One region of the Pseudomonas cavernae genome, then DNA from elsewhere that is predicted to be linked to it. Evidence: predicted binding sites of a transcription regulator. Region 1 holds the regulator's gene; the other holds the start of a gene.
The links. The regulator LexA, encoded in region 1, represses DNA repair genes until DNA is damaged. The targets are predictions, from matches to a motif close to CTGTNTNNNNANACAG.
Positions count from the first base shown of each region.

Region 2: the regulator LexA is predicted to act here: its motif matches at 2,861-2,876, upstream of recN (DNA repair protein RecN).

Region 1 is NZ_CP032419.1:3,118,199-3,129,326, forward strand. It holds gene nagZ (beta-N-acetylhexosaminidase) at 1-627, opposite strand, end outside; gene D3880_RS14195 (L,D-transpeptidase) at 649-1,173, opposite strand; gene D3880_RS14200 (TetR/AcrR family transcriptional regulator) at 1,223-1,933, opposite strand; gene lexA (transcriptional repressor LexA) at 2,166-2,774, shown strand; gene sulA (SOS-induced cell division inhibitor SulA) at 2,785-3,261, shown strand; gene D3880_RS14215 (hypothetical protein) at 3,376-3,609, opposite strand; gene D3880_RS14220 (DUF6586 family protein) at 3,682-4,197, opposite strand; gene topA (type I DNA topoisomerase) at 4,276-6,885, opposite strand; gene D3880_RS14230 (DUF1653 domain-containing protein) at 6,998-7,234, opposite strand; gene fadA (acetyl-CoA C-acyltransferase FadA) at 7,320-8,495, opposite strand; gene fadB (fatty acid oxidation complex subunit alpha FadB) at 8,526-10,673, opposite strand.
Region 2 is NZ_CP032419.1:903,851-914,978, forward strand. It holds gene D3880_RS04160 (RnfH family protein) at 1-1, shown strand, start outside; gene D3880_RS04165 (outer membrane protein assembly factor BamE) at 61-588, opposite strand; gene fur (ferric iron uptake transcriptional regulator) at 686-1,090, shown strand; gene recN (DNA repair protein RecN) at 1,164-2,837, opposite strand; gene grpE (nucleotide exchange factor GrpE) at 2,995-3,564, shown strand; gene dnaK (molecular chaperone DnaK) at 3,664-5,580, shown strand; gene dnaJ (molecular chaperone DnaJ) at 5,695-6,822, shown strand; gene dapB (4-hydroxy-tetrahydrodipicolinate reductase) at 6,841-7,644, shown strand; gene carA (glutamine-hydrolyzing carbamoyl-phosphate synthase small subunit) at 7,829-8,965, shown strand; gene carB (carbamoyl-phosphate synthase large subunit) at 9,001-11,128, shown strand, end outside.

The sequences.
Region 1 (11,128 bases):
ATGCGCCGGCATCACCGCCGCCAGCTTTTTGCTGAGCTGGGCAAAAGGCCGCAGGTCATTGGCGCGGATCTGCTCCAGAGTGCGTTCGTCAATCGGGATGGCCACATGGGAATCCGCCTCAGCCCAGCCGTGACCGGGGAAATGCTTGCCGGTCGCCGCCATGCCCGCGGCATTCATGCCGCGGGTAAAGGCCCCGGCCAGCAGCGTCGCGCGTTGTGGGTCGCCCTCGAAGGCACGGCTGCCGACCACGGCGCTGCGCTGGTAGTCGAGGTCGAGCACCGGGGCGAAGCTGAGATCCAGACCGACCGCCAGCACCTCGGTGGCCATCAGCCAACCGCATTGTTCAGCCAACCACTCGGCATTGGCGTTGTCGGCTATGGCACGCATCGCCGGCAGGCGTACGAAGCCCTGGCGCAGGCGCTGCACCCGCCCGCCCTCCTGATCCACCGCCAGCAGCAGATCCGGGCGCACCGCGCGAATGGCCGCGCTCAACTCGCGCACCTGACGGGGATGCTCGATATTGCGCGCAAACAGGATCAAACCACCCACTTGCGGTTGCCGAAGAATCAGCCGGTCTTCAGCGGTCAGCCAGGTGCCGCCGATATCCAGCATCAAAGAGCCTTGCAGGCTTGAAGTCATAACGAATCCTTACACGAGTTCGGCCGCGGCCCAGTCCGGGCACGGCGCTTCATCGATTAGCACCGCACAGTGGATGGGAACACGCGGGAAGAGTTCCAGCAGATCGGCATTGCGCAAACGAATGCAGCCGTGGGAGAGCGGCACACCCATGGGCTCGCTATCGGGCGTACCGTGCAGGTAGATGTAGCGGCGGAAGGTATCGACGCCGCCGAGACGGTTGCGGCCTGGCTCGCAGCCACTCAGCCAGAGGATACGGGTGAGAATCCAGTCGCGCCCGGGAAATTGCGCATTCAGTTCAGTGGACCAGACTTCGCCGGTCCAACGTCGCCCACGCAGCACTGCCCCTGCTGGCAAGCTTTCGCCGATTTTTGCCCGCACCTGATGCAGGCCACGCGGAGTACAACCCGAGCCATGGCGCTCGCCGGCCCCCTTCAACGCCGTAGAAACCGGCAGGCGCAGCACCAGCCGCCCGGCGGCGAAGCCATAAAGGCACTGGTCGGCGAGAGAAATGTGCAGAAGATCGAGAGTGCGCATGGGCGGCTAGCTTAGCCGATCAGGCCAGCCGCGCCCACCGCCAGGCGGGTCAGACCTTGGCCGCAGCCGGGGTCGCCGTCTTGCTGCGCGGTTTCAGTTGCGCGGCAGCCAGAGCCTCATCGGTCACCCCGCTGTCGGCCCGCATGGCCGCCGCCAGAAACGGCACCATCAGGCGCATCACCTGCTCAATGGAGGTGTTGACGCCGAAGTCATTTTCGGCAATTGCCCGCAATGCCTTGATCCCGGACATGCTGAACGCCGCCGCGCCGAGCATGAAGTGGATGCGCCAGAACAGTTCGAGCGGCGGAATGCGCGGAGCCCCCTCATGCAACAACATCATGTAACGGCGAAACACCTTGCCATAGGCGTCTTCCAGATAGCGCCGCAGATGCCCCTGGCTCTGGCTGAAGGCCAGACCGAGCAAGCGCATGAAAATCGACAGATCGTTGCCGCTGCGCGGCTTTACCGCCAGCGCTTGCTCGACCAGGATCTCCAGCAACTCCTCGAGACTGGCCTTATGCTCGGCCCTAGCCTGCCGACGATCCAGTTCGCGCTCGAGACTGTTGCAGAAAGGTCCGAGAAAGCGCGAGAACACCGCCTGAATCAGCGCTTTCTTCGAACCGAAGTGATAGTTCACCGCCGCCAGGTTGACCCCGGCCTTGCTGGTAATCGAACGCAACGAGGTCTCAGCGAAACCTTTTTCGGCGAACAACTGTTCTGCTGCGTCGAGAATACGTTCGACGGTTTCCGACTGGGCCATTACAAATATACCTAACAAACACTTGTTTGAAACATACGTACCACCCTGCTCGCTTGTCAAGCAACGCATGCAGGCTCCAGCCAGCTTGCTTGCGAGCCCGCTAATCATAAGCCTAAACCAGACGCTGATTGGGACGCGTAAGTTACAGCGGCCTGACAATCCAAGCAGGGATTGCCAAGGCCGAATCACTGTATATAATTCCAGTCACTGTATAAAAAAACAGAGTACAGCCATGCTGAAGCTAACGCCGCGCCAAACCGAGATTCTGGAGTTCATCAAGCGTTGCCTGGAAGATAACGGCTACCCTCCGACGCGCGCGGAAATCGCCCAGGAACTCGGCTTCAAGTCACCCAATGCCGCCGAAGAACATCTCAAGGCGCTGGCCCGCAAAGGCGCCATCGAGATGACCCCCGGGGCCTCCCGTGGTATCCGCATCCCCGGTTTCGAACCGAGCAGTGAGGAAGAAGGTCTGCCCATCATCGGCCGAGTCGCGGCCGGCGCGCCGATCTTGGCGCAACAGAATGTCGAAGAGGCCTGCCGGATCAACCCAGCCTTTTTCCAGCCTGCCGCCGATTATCTGTTACGCGTACGCGGCATGAGCATGAAGGACGTCGGCATCCTTGATGGCGACCTACTGGCAGTGCATACCACCCGCGAAGCACGCAATGGCCAGATCGTCGTGGCCCGGCTGGATGATGAGGTCACAGTGAAACGCTTCAAACGCGAAGGCAACAAGGTCTGGCTGATTGCCGAAAACCCCGAATTCGCCCCCATCGAAGTAGATCTGGAAACCCAGGATCTGATCATTGAAGGTTTGAGTGTCGGCGTAATCCGCCGCTAGAGGAGGCTTTATGCAGTTCCCGCAGTCGCTCAGTCGTACTCAGCTTCCACTGTTCGAGGCCTTTCTGGCTCAACCCGTGGCGCCGTCGATACCCGAAATTGCAGATACCGCCGCCTGGTTCGATGAACCTGAAACGTTCAGTGAACTGTCGCTGCGGGGTGCCGTAGGCAACCGCCTGCATCTGCTGGCGCCGATCCTCCGGGAATTAAGCGAGAACCTCGATGCCCGTTGGCTGACCTTAATCGCTCCACCCGCCAGCCTGACCCAAGCTTGGCTGCGCGACACCGGCCTGAACCGCGAGCGCATCCTGATTCTGCAACCAAGTCAGGGCCAAAGTGCTCTGCAACTGGCTTGCGAGGCCCTGCGCCTCGGCCGCAGTCACACAGTTGTCAGCTGGCTACACCCGCTACATAGCCCAGCGCGCCAGGAACTGGCCGCCGCCGCCCGCCAGGGTGGTGCTCAGAGCCTGAATATCAGCCTGGGTTGACAGAAAAGCCGAGAGCTCGACTCCCCTCGGCACAAGGATGTGCCACTCTCACCATGCGAGCACGGCCTACAGCAGCGCTCAATCGATTTATCGCCTTACCCCACCGCACTCGACTCAGTGCAGCACTCGCGGCTCTTCATCGCGGTCGAAATCGCCTTCCGCCAGGCGCCCTGCCATCTGCACCCCGACATTCAGCATGGCTTTGGCCACCTCAATATGGTGGCCCTGCAGAAAAGTCTTGGCATCGGCGGAAAAGTCCAGAGTCACCAATGCCTCTTGATCCTCGGCGCGTCGCAAGGCAATACGCCCGTCGGGCAATTCCACGATTTCAAGAAAGGATGTAGACATCAGAACCTCCAGAAAAGGGCCGCGAGTGTACCAGTCGGCTGGGGTTCTGCCCTAGCCCAGGCGCCAAGCGACTCAGCACTCACTGAGCGACTCACGAAAACGCAGCGCCAGCCCTTTCAGCTGTTGCCGCCAGTCCTCAAGCTCCTGGCGCGCCAGTGGCACTTCTTCATCCAGGCTGACCGACTCGATCAACGGCAAGGCCGGATCGACTTTGGCCTTCTTGGGTGCCTGCGGTGGCTGAAATAACGCCGCATACGCGGCCAATAGCTGCGCCAGCCAGGTTTCCGACTGCTGCGCCAGCTCGACCAACTCGGCCAGCTCCGGACAGGGTGCCTGACTTAACACCTCAGGCAGCAGGAACAGCTCGACGCGCGGCACATGGCTTTGCGGCAGGCGGTAATAGCCCGCGATCTCATGACACAGTCCGAGCAAGGCGCCATAGAGATGGAACAGCACCGCCTCGCGTTCGGACTGGATCAGCGCCTGGGCATTCATCGCCCGCCCTTCTTCCGCCTGCTGCCAGGCAGTGAGGGCCAGGCCGGCGAAATACAGTTTCTGGTTCGTGCGGGTATAGAGTTCGTGGGCCATTGCAGCGCCCTCCACGGCAAGTACGTTCACTATACGCGCGCCAGCTGGAGACCGGCGCGCGCTTATCCGATTGGGTGTTTAGCGCTTGTCTTCGACCTTCCAGGCGCCACCGCTGTAGAAGGCGCGCCAGCCGGTCGGCTTGCCCTCCACCTCGGACTGCACGTATTGCTCCTTGGTCTTGCGGCTGAAACGGATCACCGCTGGACGCCCTTCCGGATCCTTCTTCGGCGCCTCAAGCAGGAAGTGATATTTCGCATCCAGCTCATCCTTGTGTGGAATCAGCTCGAGCACCAGCGGCGCACGGGTCTCGCGGTTCTTCGGGAACTGGCTGGCGGCCAGGAACAGGCCGGAAGCGCCGTCACGCAGCACATAAGTGTCGTTGACCTTCTCGCACTTGAGCTCTGGCATCTTGATCGGGTCGATCTTCGGCGGCGCGGCCTCGCCGCTCTTCAGCAGCTTGCGAGTGTTCTTGCAGGACGCATTGGTGCAACCGAAGAACTTGCCGAAGCGACCAGTCTTCAACTGCATCTCGCTGCCGCACTTGTCGCACTCCAGGCTCGGGCCTTCGTAGCCCTTGATGCGGTACTGCCCTTCCTCGATTTCATAGCCGGAACAATCCGGGTTGTTGCCGCAGATATGCAGCTTGCGCTTCTCGTCGAGCAGATAAGCATCCATTGCCGTGCTGCAGACCGGGCAACGATGCTTGCCGAGCAACACGCGCGACTCCGATTCGCCCTCGTCATCGGCGGCGATCTCGTCGCCCGGAATCAGGTTGACGGTCGCCTTGCAGCGTTCTTTCGGCGGCAGCGCGTAACCGGAGCAGCCGAGGAACACGCCGGTGGAAGCGGTACGAATCATCATCGGCCGGCCGCATTCGCGGCAGTGAATATCGGTCAGGGTCGGCTGGTTGGCGCGCATGCCGCTGTCGCTAGTTTCGGCCAGCTCGAGCTTTTTCTTGAAGTCGCCATAGAACTCGTCGAGCAGGTGCTTCCAGTCACGCTCGCCCTGGGCGACATCATCGAGATGCTCTTCCATACCGGCGGTGAAACCGTAATCCATCAGATGAGAAAAACTCTCGCTCAGGCGCTCGGTGACGATGTCGCCCATCTTCTCCGAGTAGAAACGGCGGTTATGCACGGTCACATAGCCGCGCTCTTGGATGGTCGAGATGATCGCCGCATAGGTCGACGGCCGGCCGATGCCACGCTTCTCCAATTCCTTGACCAGGCTGGCTTCGGAATAGCGCGCCGGCGGCTTGGTGAAGTGCTGACTGGGGTCGAGCTTGAGCAGCTTGAGCACTTCGCCTTCGTTCATCTCCGGCAGCACGTCGTCATCGCCGGGCTTGCTCTGTTGCGGCAGCACGCGGGTGTAACCGTCGAACTTGAGGATGCGACCCTTGGCGCGCAGTTCAAACTCGCTCGCCTTGACGCTGACGCTGGTGGACAGATATTCCGCCGGCGGCATCTGGCAGGCGACGAATTGGCGCCAGATCAGGTCATACAGGCGCTCGGCATCGCGCTCCATGCCGGACAGCTGAGTCGGCTTGAGGTTGACGTCGGACGGGCGAATCGCCTCGTGCGCCTCCTGGGCGCCCTCTTTGCTCGAATAGACAATTGGCTTGGCCGGCAGATATTTCTTACCAAACTCACCCTCGATAAAGCCACGCGCCATCTCTACGGCATCCTGCGAGAGGTTGGTCGAGTCGGTACGCATATAGGTGATATAGCCGGCCTCGTAGAGACGCTGGGCCATCATCATGGTCTTCTTCACGCCGAAGCCGAGGCGGTTACTCGCCGCTTGCTGCAACGTGGAGGTAATAAAAGGTGCGGAAGGCTTGCTGCTGGTCGGCTTGTCTTCGCGCTTGATCACGCTATAGCTGGACGCCTTGAGCTTCTCCAGCGCGGCGGTGGCCTGGGATTCATTCAGCGGCTTGAATGCTTCGCCATTTTGCCGAGCGACTTCGAAGCGCACGTTGGCGCCCTTGGCCGTGCCCAGATCTGCATGGATCTCCCAGTATTCTTCAGGCACGAACGCGCGAATTTCTTTCTCGCGCTCGACGACCAGCTTCACGGCTACCGACTGCACGCGGCCGGCGGAAAGGCCCCGGGCGATCTTCTGCCACAGCAGAGGGGAAACCATGTAACCCACCACGCGATCGAGGAAACGTCGCGCCTGCTGGGCGTTGACTCGGTTGATATCCAGCTCGCCCGGTTGCGAGAACGCTTCCTGGATCGCCTTCTTGGTGATTTCATTGAACACCACGCGCTTGTAGCGGCTGTCATCGCCACCAATGGCTTCGCGCAGGTGCCAAGCGATGGCCTCCCCTTCGCGATCCAAGTCGGTTGCGAGATAGATGGTGTCGGCATCCTTGGCCAGGCGGCGCAATTCGTCGATCACCTTTTCCTTGCCAGGCAGGATCTCGTACTTGGCTTTCCAGCCATGCTCGGGATCGACGCCCATGCGCGTGAACAACTGGCGCTTGGCTTTTTCCTTGGGCGACAGCACCGGTGCCTCGCCTGCAGCAGCCTTGCCGCGCTTGGCTGGCTCTTTGCTGGCACTGGCCGAACCGCTGGTAGGCAGGTCACGGATATGGCCGATGCTCGACTTCACCACGTACTGGTTGCCCAGATACTTGTTGATGGTCTTGGCCTTGGCCGGGGATTCCACGATGACCAGCGATTTGCCCATGGATCGGAAAGTTCCTGAATTTAAGAAATTAAAGGCGGGGTGTCTGAAGCGGCACCGCTATATATAGTGGCGACTGAGGCAAGGTCAAGCGCAGGGCTTGCCCGGTCGACTCTCAGGGCCGCGCGAACAAGTCAGGTTCGGCTTGTACCAGAGCAAAGCGCTGAATGGTGCAACCGTCCACTTCCAGGGTCCCGCAGAACATACTCAGCGGCCGCACCCACAAGCCGTACTCGCCATATAACGCCTGGTAAACCACCAACTCTTCCTCGGTTTCGGAATGGCGTGCGGTACCGATGACGCGGTATTCGGGGCCCTTGTAATGACGATAAAGACCGGGCTGCAATGACATGCTGGGCTTCCAACAGCGGATTATTAAAAACGACCAGAAATGAAAACCGGGGCACTCGGCCCCGGCTTTCACACCTCGTTGCGCGTTAGATGCGCTCGAAGATGGTGGTGATTCCCTGGCCGAGGCCCACACACATGGTGGACACGCCAAAAGTACCACCGTTCTGCTTCATCACGTTCAGCAGGGTACCGGAGATACGCGCACCGGAACAACCGAACGGGTGACCCAGGGCAATGGCGCCGCCATGCAGGTTGACCTTCTGCTCCATCTTGTCGAGCAGCTTCAGGTCCTTCAGAACTGGCAGAGCCTGGGCCGCAAAGGCTTCGTTGAGCTCGACGAAGTCGATGTTGTCCATGGTCAGACCGGCGCGCTTGAGCGCCTTCTGGGTCGACGGTACCGGACCGTAGCCCATGATCGCCGGATCGACGCCGGCCACCGCCATGGCCCGCACCACGGCCAGCGGCTGGATGCCGAGATCCTTGGCGCGCTGGGCGGACATCACGATCATGCAGGAAGCGCCGTCGGTGATCTGCGAGGACGTACCCGCAGTCACGGTGCCGCCTTTCGGGTTGAACGCCGGCTTCAGGGCCGCCAGGCTTTCCAGGGTGGTCTCCGGACGAATGGTTTCGTCGTAGTCGAACACCTTGAGGAAGCCGTTCTCGTCGTAGCCTTGCATCGGGATGATTTCATCCTTGAACTTGCCTTCGACGGTGGCCTTGTGTGCCAGACGGTGCGAACGCTCACCGAACGCGTCCTGCTGCTCGCGGCTGATGCCATGCATCTTGCCGAGCATCTCTGCAGTCAGACCCATCATGCCCGAAGCCTTGGCGGCGTACAGGGACAGGTGCGGGTTCGGATCGACGCCATGCATCATGCCGACGTGGCCCATGTGCTCCACGCCGCCGACGACGAACACGTCGCCATTGCCGGTCTGGATCGCTTGCACGGCAGTGTGCAGCGCGCTCATCGACGAACCGCACAGACGGCTGACGGTCTGGCCGGCGCTGGTGTGCGGGATCTGGGTCATCAGCGACGCCATGCGCGCGATGTTCCAGCCCTGCTCCAGGGTCTGGTTGACGCAGCCCCAGATCACGTCTTCGACTTCAGCCGGGTCCAGCTTGGTGTTGCGTGCCAGGACGCCGCTGATCAGGTGTGCCGACATGGTCTCGGCACGGGTGTTGCGGTGCATGCCACCTTTGGAACGACCCATCGGGGTACGACCGAAGTCGACAATGACTGCATCTCTAGGATTCAGGCTCATAAATTCACTCTCGCTCTGTTCGTTCCGCGATTAACCGAAAAACTTCTGGCCGTTTTTGGCCATTTCGCGAAGCTTGGCGGTCGGGTAGTACAGCGCACCCAGCTCGGCATATTGGTCGGCCAGGGCTACGAATTCGGCTACACCGATGGAGTCGATGTAACGCAGTGCACCACCGCGGAAGAGCGGGAAGCCGATACCGTAGATCAGACCCATATCGGCCTCGGCAGCGGTTTCGACGATGCCGTCTTCCAGGCAACGAACAGTTTCCAGGCACAGCGGGATCATCATGTAGTTGATGATGTCTTCGTCGCTCAGCTCGCGCTGCTCGACAACGATCGATTTCAGCAGATCGTAGGCAACCGGATCGGAGACTTTCTTCGGCTTGCCGCGCTTGTCTACTTCATAGGAGTAGAAGCCTTTGCCGTTCTTCTGGCCCAGGCGATTGGCTTCGTACATCACGTCGACGGCCGTCTTGCCTTCCACGGCCATACGATCCGGGAAACCTTCCGCCATTACGTCGCGACCATGGTGGCCGGTGTCGATGCCGACCACGTCAGACAGATAGGCCGGGCCCATGGGCCAGCCGAACTTCTCCATCACCTTGTCGATGCGCATGAAGTCGACACCGAAGGACAGCAACTTGGAGAAACCGCCGAAGTACGGGAACAGTACGCGGTTGACCAGGAAGCCCGGGCAGTCGTTGACCACGATCGGGTTCTTGCCCATTTTCTTGGCGTAGGCAACGGTGGTGGCCACGGCCACATCGCTGGACTTCTCGCCGCGAATAACTTCAACCAGCGGCATCATGTGCACCGGGTTGAAGAAGTGCATGCCGACGAAGTTTTCCGGACGCTTGAGGGCTTTGGCCAGCAGGCTGATGGAAATGGTCGAAGTGTTGGATGCGAGGATGGTGTTCTCACCCACCACGCCTTCCACTTCAGCCAGCACTGCTTGCTTGACCTTCGGATTCTCGACCACGGCTTCGACGACGAGGTCGACGTTGCCGAAATCACCGTAGGACATGGTCGGGCGAATGGCGTTGAGGGCTTCGGCCATCTTCGCCGGGGTCATGCGGCCTTTCTCGACGCGCTTGCCGAGCAGCTTGGAGGCTTCGTTCAGGCCCATCTGGATACCCTCTTCGCGGATATCCTTCATCAGGATCGGCGTGCCTTTGGAGGCGGACTGGTAGGCGATACCGCCACCCATGATGCCGGCGCCCAGTACGGCGGCCAGTGTCACGTCACGGGCGATTTCGTCGTGGTGCTTGGCCTTCTTCTTCAGCTCCTGGTCGTTGAGGAACAGACCGATCAGGCTTTCGGCAACCGAGGTCTTGGCCAGTTTGACGAAGCCAGTGGCCTCCACTTCCAGGGCCTTGTCGCGGCCGAAATTGGCGGCTTTCTGGATGGTCTTGATAGCTTCGACCGGGGCCGGATAGTTCGGACCGGCCTGGCCCGCGACGAAACCCTTGGCGGTTTCGAAGGCCATCATCTGCTCGATGGCGTTGAGCTTGATCTTCTCCAGTTTCGGCTGACGCTTGGCCCTGTAGTCCAGCTCGCCGGAGATGGCACGCTTGACCAGGTCCAGCGCGGCTTCTTTGAGCTTGTCGGCAGTAACCACGGCATCCACGGCGCCGAGTTTCAACGCGTCGGCAGCCTTGTTTTCCTTGCCGGAGGCGATCCACTCGATGGCGTTGTCGGTACCGATCACGCGCGGCAGGCGCACGGTGCCGCCGAAACCGGGATAGATGCCCAGTTTGACTTCAGGCAGACCGATCACAGCGCGCTCGGCCATGACGCGGTAATCCGCAGCCAGACACATCTCGAAACCGCCACCGAGGGCGATGCCGTTGATGGCGACTACGGTCGGAACATTGAGGTCTTCGAAGTCGCTGAAGATCTTGTTGGCTTCGAGGTTACCCGCCACCAGCTCTTCATCCGACAGCTTGAAATTTTCAGTGAATTCACTGATATCGGCGCCGACGATGAACACGTCTTTGCCACTGGTGACAATCACGCCCTTGATCGAACCGTCGGCCTTGATGGCGTCTACCGACTGGCGCAGATCGGCCAGGGTCAGACGGTTGAATTTGTTGACGGACTCACCCTTGAGGTCGAAATTCAATTCGACGATGCCACTCTCAAGAGCCTTAACCGTGATGGCTTTACCTTCGTAAATCATCAACTGATCTCCACGGTATGGAAGCTGAACAGTACACGTCAGACGCCTGAAGCAACGGGGCATCCCCATTGCAGAGCCTTCGAGGATAGCCCCGATGAGCCCGGCACACCCGCCGACGCGATAATCGGGTTACCGCTGAAAAGGCGTCGTATTCTGACAAACGCTCATTTCATACGCCCGTTTGACTTGGGTGCGCACACATTCGTGGAAAAGCAGGTAATTGTCAATTGGGGCCACCCGTTAGCATGAGAAGCCCGGGTTTGGTGCCGGCGCATGGGCAGGCATCGCGGCTAATAGCCCGACATAAAGGGCATAAATGATACCGACCACTTCAACCAGGCTCAGTAAAAATGCGGTATGCGGGCATGCCTAGCTAAACCGGGTGACCGCAGGTACATTCGTTCCAAACGCTTGGGCCACCCGGCGCGATAACAACAAGAAGCCTCAAGGGCATC
Region 2 (11,128 bases), 2.2 Mb from region 1:
GGATTTTCAGGTACAAAAAAGCCCGGCACTTGGCCGGGCTTTTTATTGGCAGGGTTGGGCCTATTGCGGCGCGGTTTCCAGCGGTGCCGGCATCGGTACCGGAGTGGTTTCGACATCGTCCACTTCGCGCTGGATCTGCTCGAGCACCGAGCCCGGCTTGGCCGGCTCTTCGGCCTTGGGTGCTTCGGCGGGCTGAGCTTGCGGCGCCGCAGTGGGGCTACCGTCCTGGCCCATGATGGCCTGGTCGCGGCTGACGCCTGGCATGAAGTCGCCGGAGAGCCCTGCCAGTTGGTCGTTGTCGTTGAAGATGATGCTCATGCGCTCTTGCTGGCGCTGGCCGCCACCGGGCTGGATGCTGTACAGGTAATCCCAGCGGTTGGCGTGGAAAGTGTCACTGATCAGTGGGTTGCCCATGATAAACCGCACTTGCCGGCGGGTCATTCCAGGCTTCAGCTGGTCTATCATATCCTGAGTAACGACATTGCCCTGTTGAATGTCGATTTTGTAAACCCCGGGGAACGAACAGCCGGCGAGTGCGAGCAGTCCCACGAGGGTGAGACCAGTCAGCATGAGCTTGGTGTTTTGCATCGGTGGGTGACTTCCACTATCTTGGCTGGGCAACTTGACCACCGATCATACCCGTATTGAAGGCTGCTGCGAACCTGCGGCCACGAGAAAGCTGACCATGGTTGAAAATAGCGAACTACGCAAAGCTGGCCTGAAAGTGACCCTGCCACGGGTCAAGATCCTGCAGATGCTCGACTCCGCCGAGCATCGCCACATGAGTGCGGAAGATGTCTACAAGGCACTGATGGAGGCGGGTGAAGACGTTGGTCTGGCCACTGTCTATCGGGTGCTGACCCAGTTCGAGGCGGCGGGGCTGGTGGTGCGTCATAACTTCGATGGCGGTCACGCAGTGTTCGAGTTGGCCGACAGCGGTCACCACGACCACATGGTCTGCGTCGACAGCGGTGAAGTGGTCGAGTTCTTCGACACCGAGATCGAGAAGCGTCAGAAAGAGATCGTCAAGGAGCACGGCTTCGAACTGGTCGATCACAATCTGGTGCTGTACGTGCGCAAGAAGAAGTAAGGCTTCTTAAGCCGCTTGCGGACAAATAAAAAGGCGACCTCGGGTCGCCTTTTTGCTTTTTACGCGATGCCGGTCAGCTGTTGGCGCTGCTGACCATTTTTCGCGCATGGGCCAGGGATTCTTCGGTGAGGTCGACCCCGCCGAGCATGCGTGCAATCTCCTCGACGCGGCCGGCCGCGTCCAGCGCGGCCACGGCGGTGTGGGTGGCCTCCGTGCCGCGAGCCTTGTGCACGAACAGATGCTGATGGCCCTGGGCCGCCACTTGCGGCAGGTGGGTGACGGTCAGCACCTGGCCGCGCTCGCCAAGGCGGCGCAGTAGTTGGCCGACCACCTCGGCGGTGGGGCCGCCGATGCCGACGTCCACTTCGTCGAACACCAGGGTCGGCACTCGCGAGGTCTGCGCGGTGATCACCTGGATCGCCAGGCTGATGCGCGACAGCTCGCCGCCGGAGGCGACCTTGGCTAGGGCCTTGAGAGGCTGGCCGGGGTTGGCGCTGACCAGAAACTCAACCTGTTCCAGGCCATTGGGTTGCGGGTCGCCCTGTTCGCTGGTGCGCAGTTCGATGCTGAAGCGGCCGCCGGGCATGCCCAGGCGCTGCATTTCGCTTTCCACGGCGGTGGCCAGTGTGCCGGCGGCCTGCTGGCGCAGTTCGCTGAGCTGAGTGGCTTTCTCCTGATAGTGGCGGGCGTAGGCGGCCAGTTCTTCACTCAGGCGCTCTCCGGCCTGGTCGTCGGCGTTCAGGCCTTCCAGTTCCTCGAAGAGTTGTTGTTGCAGGCCGGTCAAGTCGACGGGCTGCACCCGGTGCTTGCGCGCCAGGGTGTAGATGCTGTCGAGGCGTTCCTCTAGCAGTTGCTGGCGTTGCGGGTCGGCGTCGAAATGATCGAGAAAGCGATTGAGTTCACCGACGGCTTCCTCGACCTGGATCTGTGCGCTGGCCAGCAGGTTGGTCGCTTCGCCGAGGGCGCCGGGCTGATGGGGAAAGGCGGTCAGCCGCTGCAGGCTGCCGGTCAGGGCCGAGAGCACATTGCCGGCATCGCTTTCGCTGCACAGTTCGAGCACTTGCCGGCAGGCGCCGAGCAGCCTCTCGGCGCTGGCCAGGGTTTTGTGCTCCTGCTCCAGCTGGTCCAGCTCATTTTCACCGAGTGCCAGGTTGTCCAGTTCCTCTAGCTGATAGCTGAGCAGTTGGTGGCGGGCGCGCTGTTCGTCGCTGGCGCTGGAAATGCGCTCCAGCTCTTGGCGGGTCTGGCGCCAGCGCTGGGCGGCGAGCTGGACCTGGCGGGCCAGTTCCTGACTGCCGGCGTACTCGTCGAGCAGGCGGCGATGGGTGTCCGGTTTCAGCAGCGACTGGTGCTCGTGCTGGTTGTGGATGTCGATCAGCAGTTCGCCAAGGGCCTTGAGATCGCCGAGCGGGCAGGGCGAGCCGTTGATGTAGCCGCGTGAGCGGCCTTCGGCGGTGATTACCCGCCGGAGGATGCACGGGCCGTCGTTGTCCAGGTCGCGTTCATCAAGCCAGGCGCGGGCTTCGGCAATGGCGGTGAGGTCGAAGCTGGCGAGGATGTCGGCCTTGTCCGCGCCGGGGCGGACCGCGCCGTTGTCGGCGCGATCGCCGAGGGCCAGGCTGAGAGCGTCGAGCATGATCGACTTGCCCGCGCCGGTTTCGCCGGTGATCACGCTCATGCCGCCATTCAGTTCGAGGTCGAGGTGTTCGACGATGGCGTAGTTGTGAATGGACAGATGAACCAGCATGGCGATCCCCTGAAGTGCAGTGGCTGTGTATTTATACAGTAGTCATTTTCCGCCTGACAACCAGTCGACGGCCCTTGAAGCGAAAAAATGCGCCCCCATATAGGCGGACAGAAGAGCGGGTTATTCACCCCGCGGCGATTTGAGAGAGGAGGAGCGCATGGCTGAAGAACAGACCCTGGACAACCAGAACCCCGAGGCAAGTCCCGCAGCGGAGGCAGTGTCGAGCGACGAGTTCGTCGCCCGCGTGCAGGCGCTGGAGGAGCAGCTGGCGGCGGCCCAGGATCAGTCGCTGCGCGTTGCGGCCGATCTGCAGAACGTGCGCCGGCGTGCCGAGCAGGATGTGGAGAAGGCGCGCAAGTTCGCCCTGGAGAAATTCGCCGGCGATCTGCTGCCGGTCATCGACAGCCTGGAGCGCGGTCTTGAGCTGTCCAATCCGGATGATGAGGCGCTGAAGTCGGTGCGTGAAGGCATTGAGCTGACCCTCAAGCTGTTCCACGACACCCTCAAGCGTTATCAGCTCGAGGCAGTGGATCCGCACGGCGCGCCGTTCAACCCCGAGCACCATCAGGCCATGGCCATGCAGGAAAGCACCCATGTCGAGCCGGGTAGCGTGCTCAAGGTGTTCCAGAAGGGTTATCTGCTCAACGGCCGTCTGCTGCGCCCCGCCATGGTGGTGGTGAGCAAGGCGCCGGAGGAAGCGCCGCCTTCGATTGATGAGCAGGCTTGAAATCAGCGAGCCGGCCCCCATCTGTTTAACCAAGCGAATTAGTGCTACCGCGGCCCTGCAACCAGGCCGCGATGAAAACCAAGTTTCGGGAGAGTGAAAATGGGCAAAATTATCGGTATCGACCTGGGGACCACCAACTCCTGCGTCTCCATTCTGGAAAACGGCAGTGTCAAGGTCATCGAGAACGCTGAAGGCGCGCGGACCACACCGTCGATCATCGCTTACACCAATGATGGCGAAACCCTGGTCGGTCAGTCGGCCAAGCGCCAGGCGGTGACCAACCCGCACAACACCCTGTACGCGGTGAAACGTTTGATCGGCCGTCGCTTCGAAGAAGGCGTGGTGCAGAAAGACATCCAGATGGTTCCGTACAAGATCGTCAAGGCCGACAACGGCGACGCCTGGGTGGAAGTGAAGGGCCAGAAGATGGCGCCGCCGCAAATCTCCGCGGAAGTGCTGAAGAAGATGAAGAAGACCGCCGAAGACTATCTCGGCGAGCCGGTCACCGAAGCGGTGATCACCGTGCCGGCCTACTTCAACGACAGCCAGCGCCAGGCCACCAAAGACGCCGGTCGCATCGCCGGCCTGGACGTCAAGCGCATCATCAACGAGCCGACCGCGGCCGCGCTGGCCTACGGTATGGACAAGGCCAAGGGCGATCACACCGTTATCGTTTATGACCTAGGCGGCGGTACCTTCGACGTGTCGGTGATCGAGATCGCCGAAGTTGACGGCGAGCACCAGTTCGAAGTGCTGGCCACCAACGGCGATACCTTCCTCGGTGGCGAAGACTTCGACATCCGCCTGATCGACTACCTGGTCGACGAGTTCAAGAAGGAAAGCGGCATCAACCTCAAGGGCGATCCGCTGGCCATGCAGCGCCTGAAAGAGGCGGCGGAGAAGGCCAAGATCGAGCTGTCCTCGAGCCAGCAGACCGACGTCAACCTGCCGTACATCACCGCCGATGCGTCCGGTCCGAAGCACCTGAACGTGAAGATTTCCCGCGCCAAGCTGGAGTCTCTAGTGGAAGATCTGGTGCAGCGCACCATCGAGCCGTGCCGCATCGCCCTGAAAGATGCCGGCATCGACGCGGCCACCATCCATGACGTGATCCTGGTCGGCGGCCAGACCCGCATGCCGCTGGTACAGAAACTGGTCTCCGATTTCTTCGGCAAAGAGCCGCGCAAGGACGTCAACCCGGACGAAGCCGTGGCCATGGGCGCCGCCATTCAAGGTGCGGTCCTGGCCGGCGATGTCAAGGACGTGCTGCTGCTCGACGTCAGCCCGCTGACCCTCGGCATCGAAACCATGGGTGGGGTGATGACCGCGCTGATCGAGAAGAACACCACCATCCCGACCAAGAAGTCGCAGGTGTTCTCGACGGCCGACGACAACCAGGCCGCGGTGACCATCCACGTGCTGCAGGGCGAGCGCAAGCAAGCCGCGCAGAACAAGTCGCTGGGCAAGTTCGACCTGGCCGAGATTCCGCCGGCGCCGCGCGGCGTGCCGCAGATCGAAGTGACCTTCGACATCGACGCCAACGGCATCCTGCACGTCGGCGCGAAAGACAAGGCCACCGGCAAGCAGCAGTCCATCGTGATCAAGGCCAACTCCGGTCTGTCCGAGGAAGAGATCGAGCAAATGGTGCGTGACGCCGAGGCCAACGCCGAGGAAGACCGCAAGTTCGAAGAGCTGGCCGGTGCTCGCAACCAGGGCGACGCGCTGGTCCACGCGACTCGCAAGATGCTCACCGAAGCCGGGGACAAGGCCACTGCCGACGAGAAGACCGCTATCGAGAAGGCTCTCGGCGAGCTGGACGCCGCCGTCAAAGGCGACGACAAGGCGCTGATCGAGGCGAAGATGAACGCCCTGTCCGAAGCCACCACGCCGCTGGCGCAGAAGATGTATGCCGAGCAGCCGCAAGGCGCCGAGGCGGCCCATGCTGCCGACGAGTCGAAAGGCGGCGCCGACGATGTGGTCGATGCCGAGTTCGAAGAGGTCAAGGACCACAAGTAAGGGTCACGCTTCCGCCCCAACCCGTCGCCATGCGGCGGGCACGATTCGCCGCGCGGGAGCCTTCTCCCGCGTCGGCGTATCTGGATGATGTGAATTTGAGAGTGCAGCAGAAATATGGCTAAGCGTGACTATTACGAAGTGCTCGGGGTCGAGCGCGGTGCCAGCGAGGCGGAGCTGAAGAAGGCTTACCGGCGCTTGGCAATGAAATACCATCCGGACCGTAATCCTGGCGATAAAGCTGCGGAGGAGCACTTCAAGGAGGCCAACGAGGCCTATGAAGTGTTGTCCGACGGCAGCAAGCGCGCGGCCTTCGACCAATACGGCCATGCCGGCGTCGATCCGAGCATGGGGGGTGGTGGTGCGGGCTTTGGCGGTGGTGCCAACTTCTCCGACATCTTCGGCGATGTGTTCAGCGATTTCTTCGGTGGCGGTCGCGGCGGCTCGCGCGGTGGCGTGCAGCGCGGCAGCGATCTGCGCTACACCCTCGAGCTGGATCTGGAAGAGGCGGTACGCGGCACCACGGTGACCATTCGCGTGCCGACCCTGGTCAACTGCAAGATTTGCGAGGGTTCCGGCGCCAAGAAGGGCACCAGTCCGGTGACCTGTACCACCTGCGGCGGTATCGGCCAGGTGCGCATGCAGCAAGGCTTCTTCTCGGTGCAGCAGACCTGTCCGCGCTGTCACGGTAGCGGCAAGATGATCACCGACCCCTGTGGCAGCTGCCATGGCCACGGCCGGGTGGAAGAGCACAAGACGCTGTCGGTCAAGGTGCCGGCTGGGGTCGACAACGGTGACCGCATTCGTCTCTCGGGCGAGGGCGAAGCTGGCGTACATGGCGGCCCGGCGGGCGACCTGTATGTGGTGGTCAACGTCCGCGAGCACTCGATCTTCCAGCGTGACGGCAAGCATCTGTACTGCGAAGTGCCGATCAGCTTCGCCGACGCGGCGCTGGGCGGCGAGCTGGAAGTGCCAACCCTGGATGGCCGAGTCAAGCTGAAGATTCCCGAGGGCACCCAGACCGGCAAGCTGTTTCGTCTGCGCGGCAAGGGTGTGGCTCCGGTGCGTGGTGGTGCCGCTGGCGATCTGATGTGCCGGGTCGCGGTGGAAACCCCGGTGCATCTGGACAGGCGTCAGCGCGAGTTGCTCGAAGAGTTTCGCGGCACGCTGCAAGGCGACACCTCGCACTCGCCCAAGGCCAGTGGCTGGTTCGAGGGTGTGAAGCGTTTCTTCGGTGATGTGTAAGCTGTTTGAGGAGCTGAAATGCGACGTATAGCCGTGATGGGCGCCGCTGGGCGCATGGGCAAGACCCTGATCGAGGCGATCCAGCAAGCCACCGACGCGGGGCTGACGGCGGCAATCGATCGCCCGGACAGCAGCCTGGTCGGCGCCGATGCCGGTGAGCTGGCGGCCATCGGGCGGATCGGTGTGCCGTTGTCGGCGGATCTGGCCAAGGTCGTCGGCGAGTTCGATGTGCTGATCGATTTCACCCATCCGTCGGTGACCCTGAAGAACCTGGAAGTCTGCCGCCAGGCCGGCAAGGCCATGGTCATCGGCACTACCGGCTTTTCCGTCGAGGAAAAACAGCGTCTGGCCGAGGCGGCCAAGGATATCCCGATTGTCTTCGCGGCCAACTTCAGCGTCGGCGTCAATCTCTGCCTGAAATTGCTGGATACCGCGGCGCGGGTGCTCGGCGACGAGGTGGATATCGAGATCATCGAGGCCCACCATCGGCACAAGGTCGACGCGCCGTCGGGTACTGCGCTGCGCATGGGCGAAGTGGTGGCCCAGGCGCTGGGGCGGGATCTGCAGCAGGTTGCCGTCTACGGTCGCGAAGGCCAGACCGGTGCTCGTCAGCGCGAAACCATCGGCTTCGCCACCGTGCGCGCCGGCGATGTAGTCGGCGACCATACCGTGCTGTTCGCTGCCGATGGCGAGCGCGTGGAAATCACCCACAAGGCCTCCAGTCGCATGACCTTTGCCAGGGGTGCAGTGCGGGCGGCGCAGTGGTTGGAGGGGCAGGAAGCGAGCCTGTACGACATGCAGGATGTGCTCGGCTTGCGCTGAGGGATGCCCGCCGGGCTAGATGGCGGTAGACCAAAAAGGCGTTTTTCTGTAAGCTGCGCGCTTTAGTGTATCCACTAAAAGTTACGCAGAATGAATCAAATAAAAAAGCGGGGTGACGGTTCGAACGTCATCCCGCTTTTTTACAATCTGCGTTTGCTTCAAGCCTTGATTACGGGAGGTCTTCTTGACTAAGCCAGCCATACTCGCCCTTGCCGATGGCAGCATCTTTCGCGGCGAAGCCATCGGCGCCGATGGCCACACTATCGGCGAGGTGGTGTTCAACACCGCCATGACCGGCTACCAGGAAATCCTTACCGACCCTTCCTATGCCCAGCAAATCGTCACCCTGACCTATCCGCACATCGGCAACACCGGCACCACGCCGGAAGACGCTGAGTCCAGCCGGGTGTGGGCGGCTGGCCTGATCATCCGCGACCTGCCGCTGCTGGCCAGCAACTGGCGCAACAAGCAGTCGCTGCCGGATTATCTGAAGGAAAACGGCACCGTCGCTATCGCCGGTATCGATACCCGTCGCCTGACTCGTATCCTGCGCGAAAAAGGCGCGCAGAACGGCTGCATCCTCGCCGGCGACGACATCAGCGAAGAAAAAGCCCTGGAACTGGCACGCAGTTTCCCCGGCCTGAAAGGCATGGACCTGGCCAAGGTGGTCACTACCGCCGAGCGCTACGAGTGGCGCTCCGGTGTGTGGGACCTGAAGGACGACAGCCACCCGCAAATCCCCGCGGCCGAGCTGAAGTACCACGTGGTCGCCTACGACTACGGCGTCAAGCTGAACATTTTGCGCATGCTGGTAGCGCGCGGCTGCCGCCTGACCGTGGTGCCGGCGCAGACCCCGGCCAGCGAAGTGCTGGCGCTGAATCCGGATGGCGTGTTCCTGTCCAATGGCCCAGGTGATCCGGAGCCCTGCGATTACGCGATCCAGGCGATCAAGGACGTGCTGCAGACCGAGATCCCGGTATTCGGCATCTGCCTCGGCCACCAGCTGCTGGCCCTGGCCTCCGGCGCTAAGACCGTGAAGATGGATCTGGGCCACCACGGCGCCAACCACCCGGTGCAGGATCTCGACAGCGGCGTGGTGATGATCACCAGCCAGAACCACGGTTTCGCCGTGGACGAGGCGACCCTGCCGGGCAACCTGCGCGCCACCCATAAGTCGCTGTTCGACGGCACTCTGCAGGGCGTCGAGCGCACCGACAAGGTGGCCTTCAGCTTCCAGGGTCACCCGGAAGCCAGCCCCGGTCCACATGATGTGGCCCCGCTGTTCGACCGCTTCATCGAAGCCATGGCCAAGCGCCGCTAAGCCTGCCGACTGACCCAAGGATTCGAGTAAGACACATGCCAAAACGTACAGACATCAAAAGCATCCTCATCCTCGGCGCTGGCCCCATCGTCATCGGCCAGGCCTGCGAGTTCGACTATTCCGGCGCCCAGGCCTGCAAGGCGCTGAAGGAAGAGGGTTTCCGCGTCATTCTGGTGAACTCCAACCCAGCCACCATCATGACCGACCCGGCCATGGCCGATGCCACCTACATCGAGCCGATCAAGTGGCAGACCGTGGCCAAGATCATCGAGAAGGAGCGCCCGGATGCGCTGCTGCCGACCATGGGTGGCCAGACCGCGCTGAACTGCGCGCTGGATCTGGAGCACCACGGTGTGTTGGCTAAGTTCGGCGTCGAAATGATCGGCGCCAACGCCGACACCATCGACAAGGCTGAAGACCGCTCGCGCTTCGACAGGGCGATGAAAGACATCGGCCTGGCCTGCCCGGTCTCCGGCATCGCCCACAGCATGGAAGATGCCTACGGGGTGCTGGAAAAGGTCGGCTTCCCGTGCATCATCCGGCCGTCCTTCACCATGGGCGGCACCGGCGGCGGCATCGCCTACAACCGTGAAGAGTTCGAGGAAATCTGCGCCCGTGGTCTGGACTTGTCGCCGACCAAGGAGTTGCTGATCGACGAGTCGCTGATCGGTTGGAAAGAGTACGAGATGGAAGTGGTCCGTGATAAGAAGGACAACTGCATCATCGTCTGCTCGATCGAGAACTTCGACCCGATGGGCGTGCATACCGGCGACTCCATCACCGTCGCTCCGGCGCAGACCCTGACCGACAAGGAATACCAGATCCTGCGCAACGCCTCGCTGGCGGTACTGCGCGAGATCGGCGTGGAAACCGGCGGCTCCAACGTGCAGTTCGGTATCTGCCCGAACACCGGGCGTATGGTGGTGATCGAGATGAACCCGCGCGTATCGCGCTCCTCGGCGCTGGCCTCCAAGGCCACCGGCTTCCCGATCGCCAAGATCGCCGCCAAGCTGGCGGTCGGTTACACCCTCGACGAGCTGCAGAACGATATCACCGGCGGTCGCACCCCGGCGTCGTTCGAGCCGGCGATCGACTACGTCGTCACCAAGATCCCGCGTTTCGCCTTCGAGAAATTCCCTAAGGCCGACGCCCGCCTGACCACCCAGATGAAGTCCGTCGGTGAAGTCATGGCCATCGGCCGCACCTTCCAGGAGTCGATGCAGAAAGCCCTGCGCGGTCTGGAAGTCGGTGCCAACGGTTTCGATCCGAAGCTCGATCTGAGCAATCCGGAGAGCGAGCACATCCTCAAGCGCGAACTGACCGTGCCGGGCGCGGAGCGCATCTGGTACGTCGCCGATGCCTTCCGCGCCGGCAAGAGCATCGAGGAAGTGTTTGAGCTGACCCGCATCGACGAGTGGTTCCTGGTGCAGATCGAGGACCTGGTCAAGGACGAGGCCAAGGTCAAGACCCTCGGCCTGTCCAGCATCGACGTCGAGTTGATGCGCAAGCTCAAGCGCAAGGGCTTCTCCGATGCGCGTCTGGCCAAGCTGCTCGGCGTCACCGAGAAGAACCTGCGCAGCCACCGCCACAAGCTGAAGGTGCTGCCGGTGTTCAAGCGCGTCGACACCTGCGCCGCCGAGTTCGCCACCGACACCGCCTACATGTACTCGACCTATGAGGAGGAGTGCGAGGCCAACCCGTCGAGCCGCGACAAGATCATGATCCTCGGCGGCGGCCCCAACCGTATCGGCCAGGGCATCGAGTTCGACTACTGCTGCGTGCACGCCGCGCTGGCGATGCGCGAAGACGGCTACGAGACCATCATGGTCAACTGCAACCCGGAAACCGTCTCCACCGACTACGACACCTCCGATCGCCTGTACTTCGAGCCGGTGACCCTGGAGGACGTGCTGGAGATCGTCCGCGTCGAGCAGCCAAAGGGCGTGATCGTCCAGTACGGCGGGCAGACCCCGCTGAAACTGTGCCGCGCCCTGGAAGAGGCCGGCGTGCCGATCATCGGCACCAGCCCGGATGCCATCGACCGCGCCGAAGACCGCGAGCGCTTCCAGCAGATGGTCCAGCGTCTCAACCTGCGTCAGCCGGCCAACGCCACCGCGCGCAGCGAAGAAGAGGCGATCCGCGCTTCCAAGGTCATCGGTTACC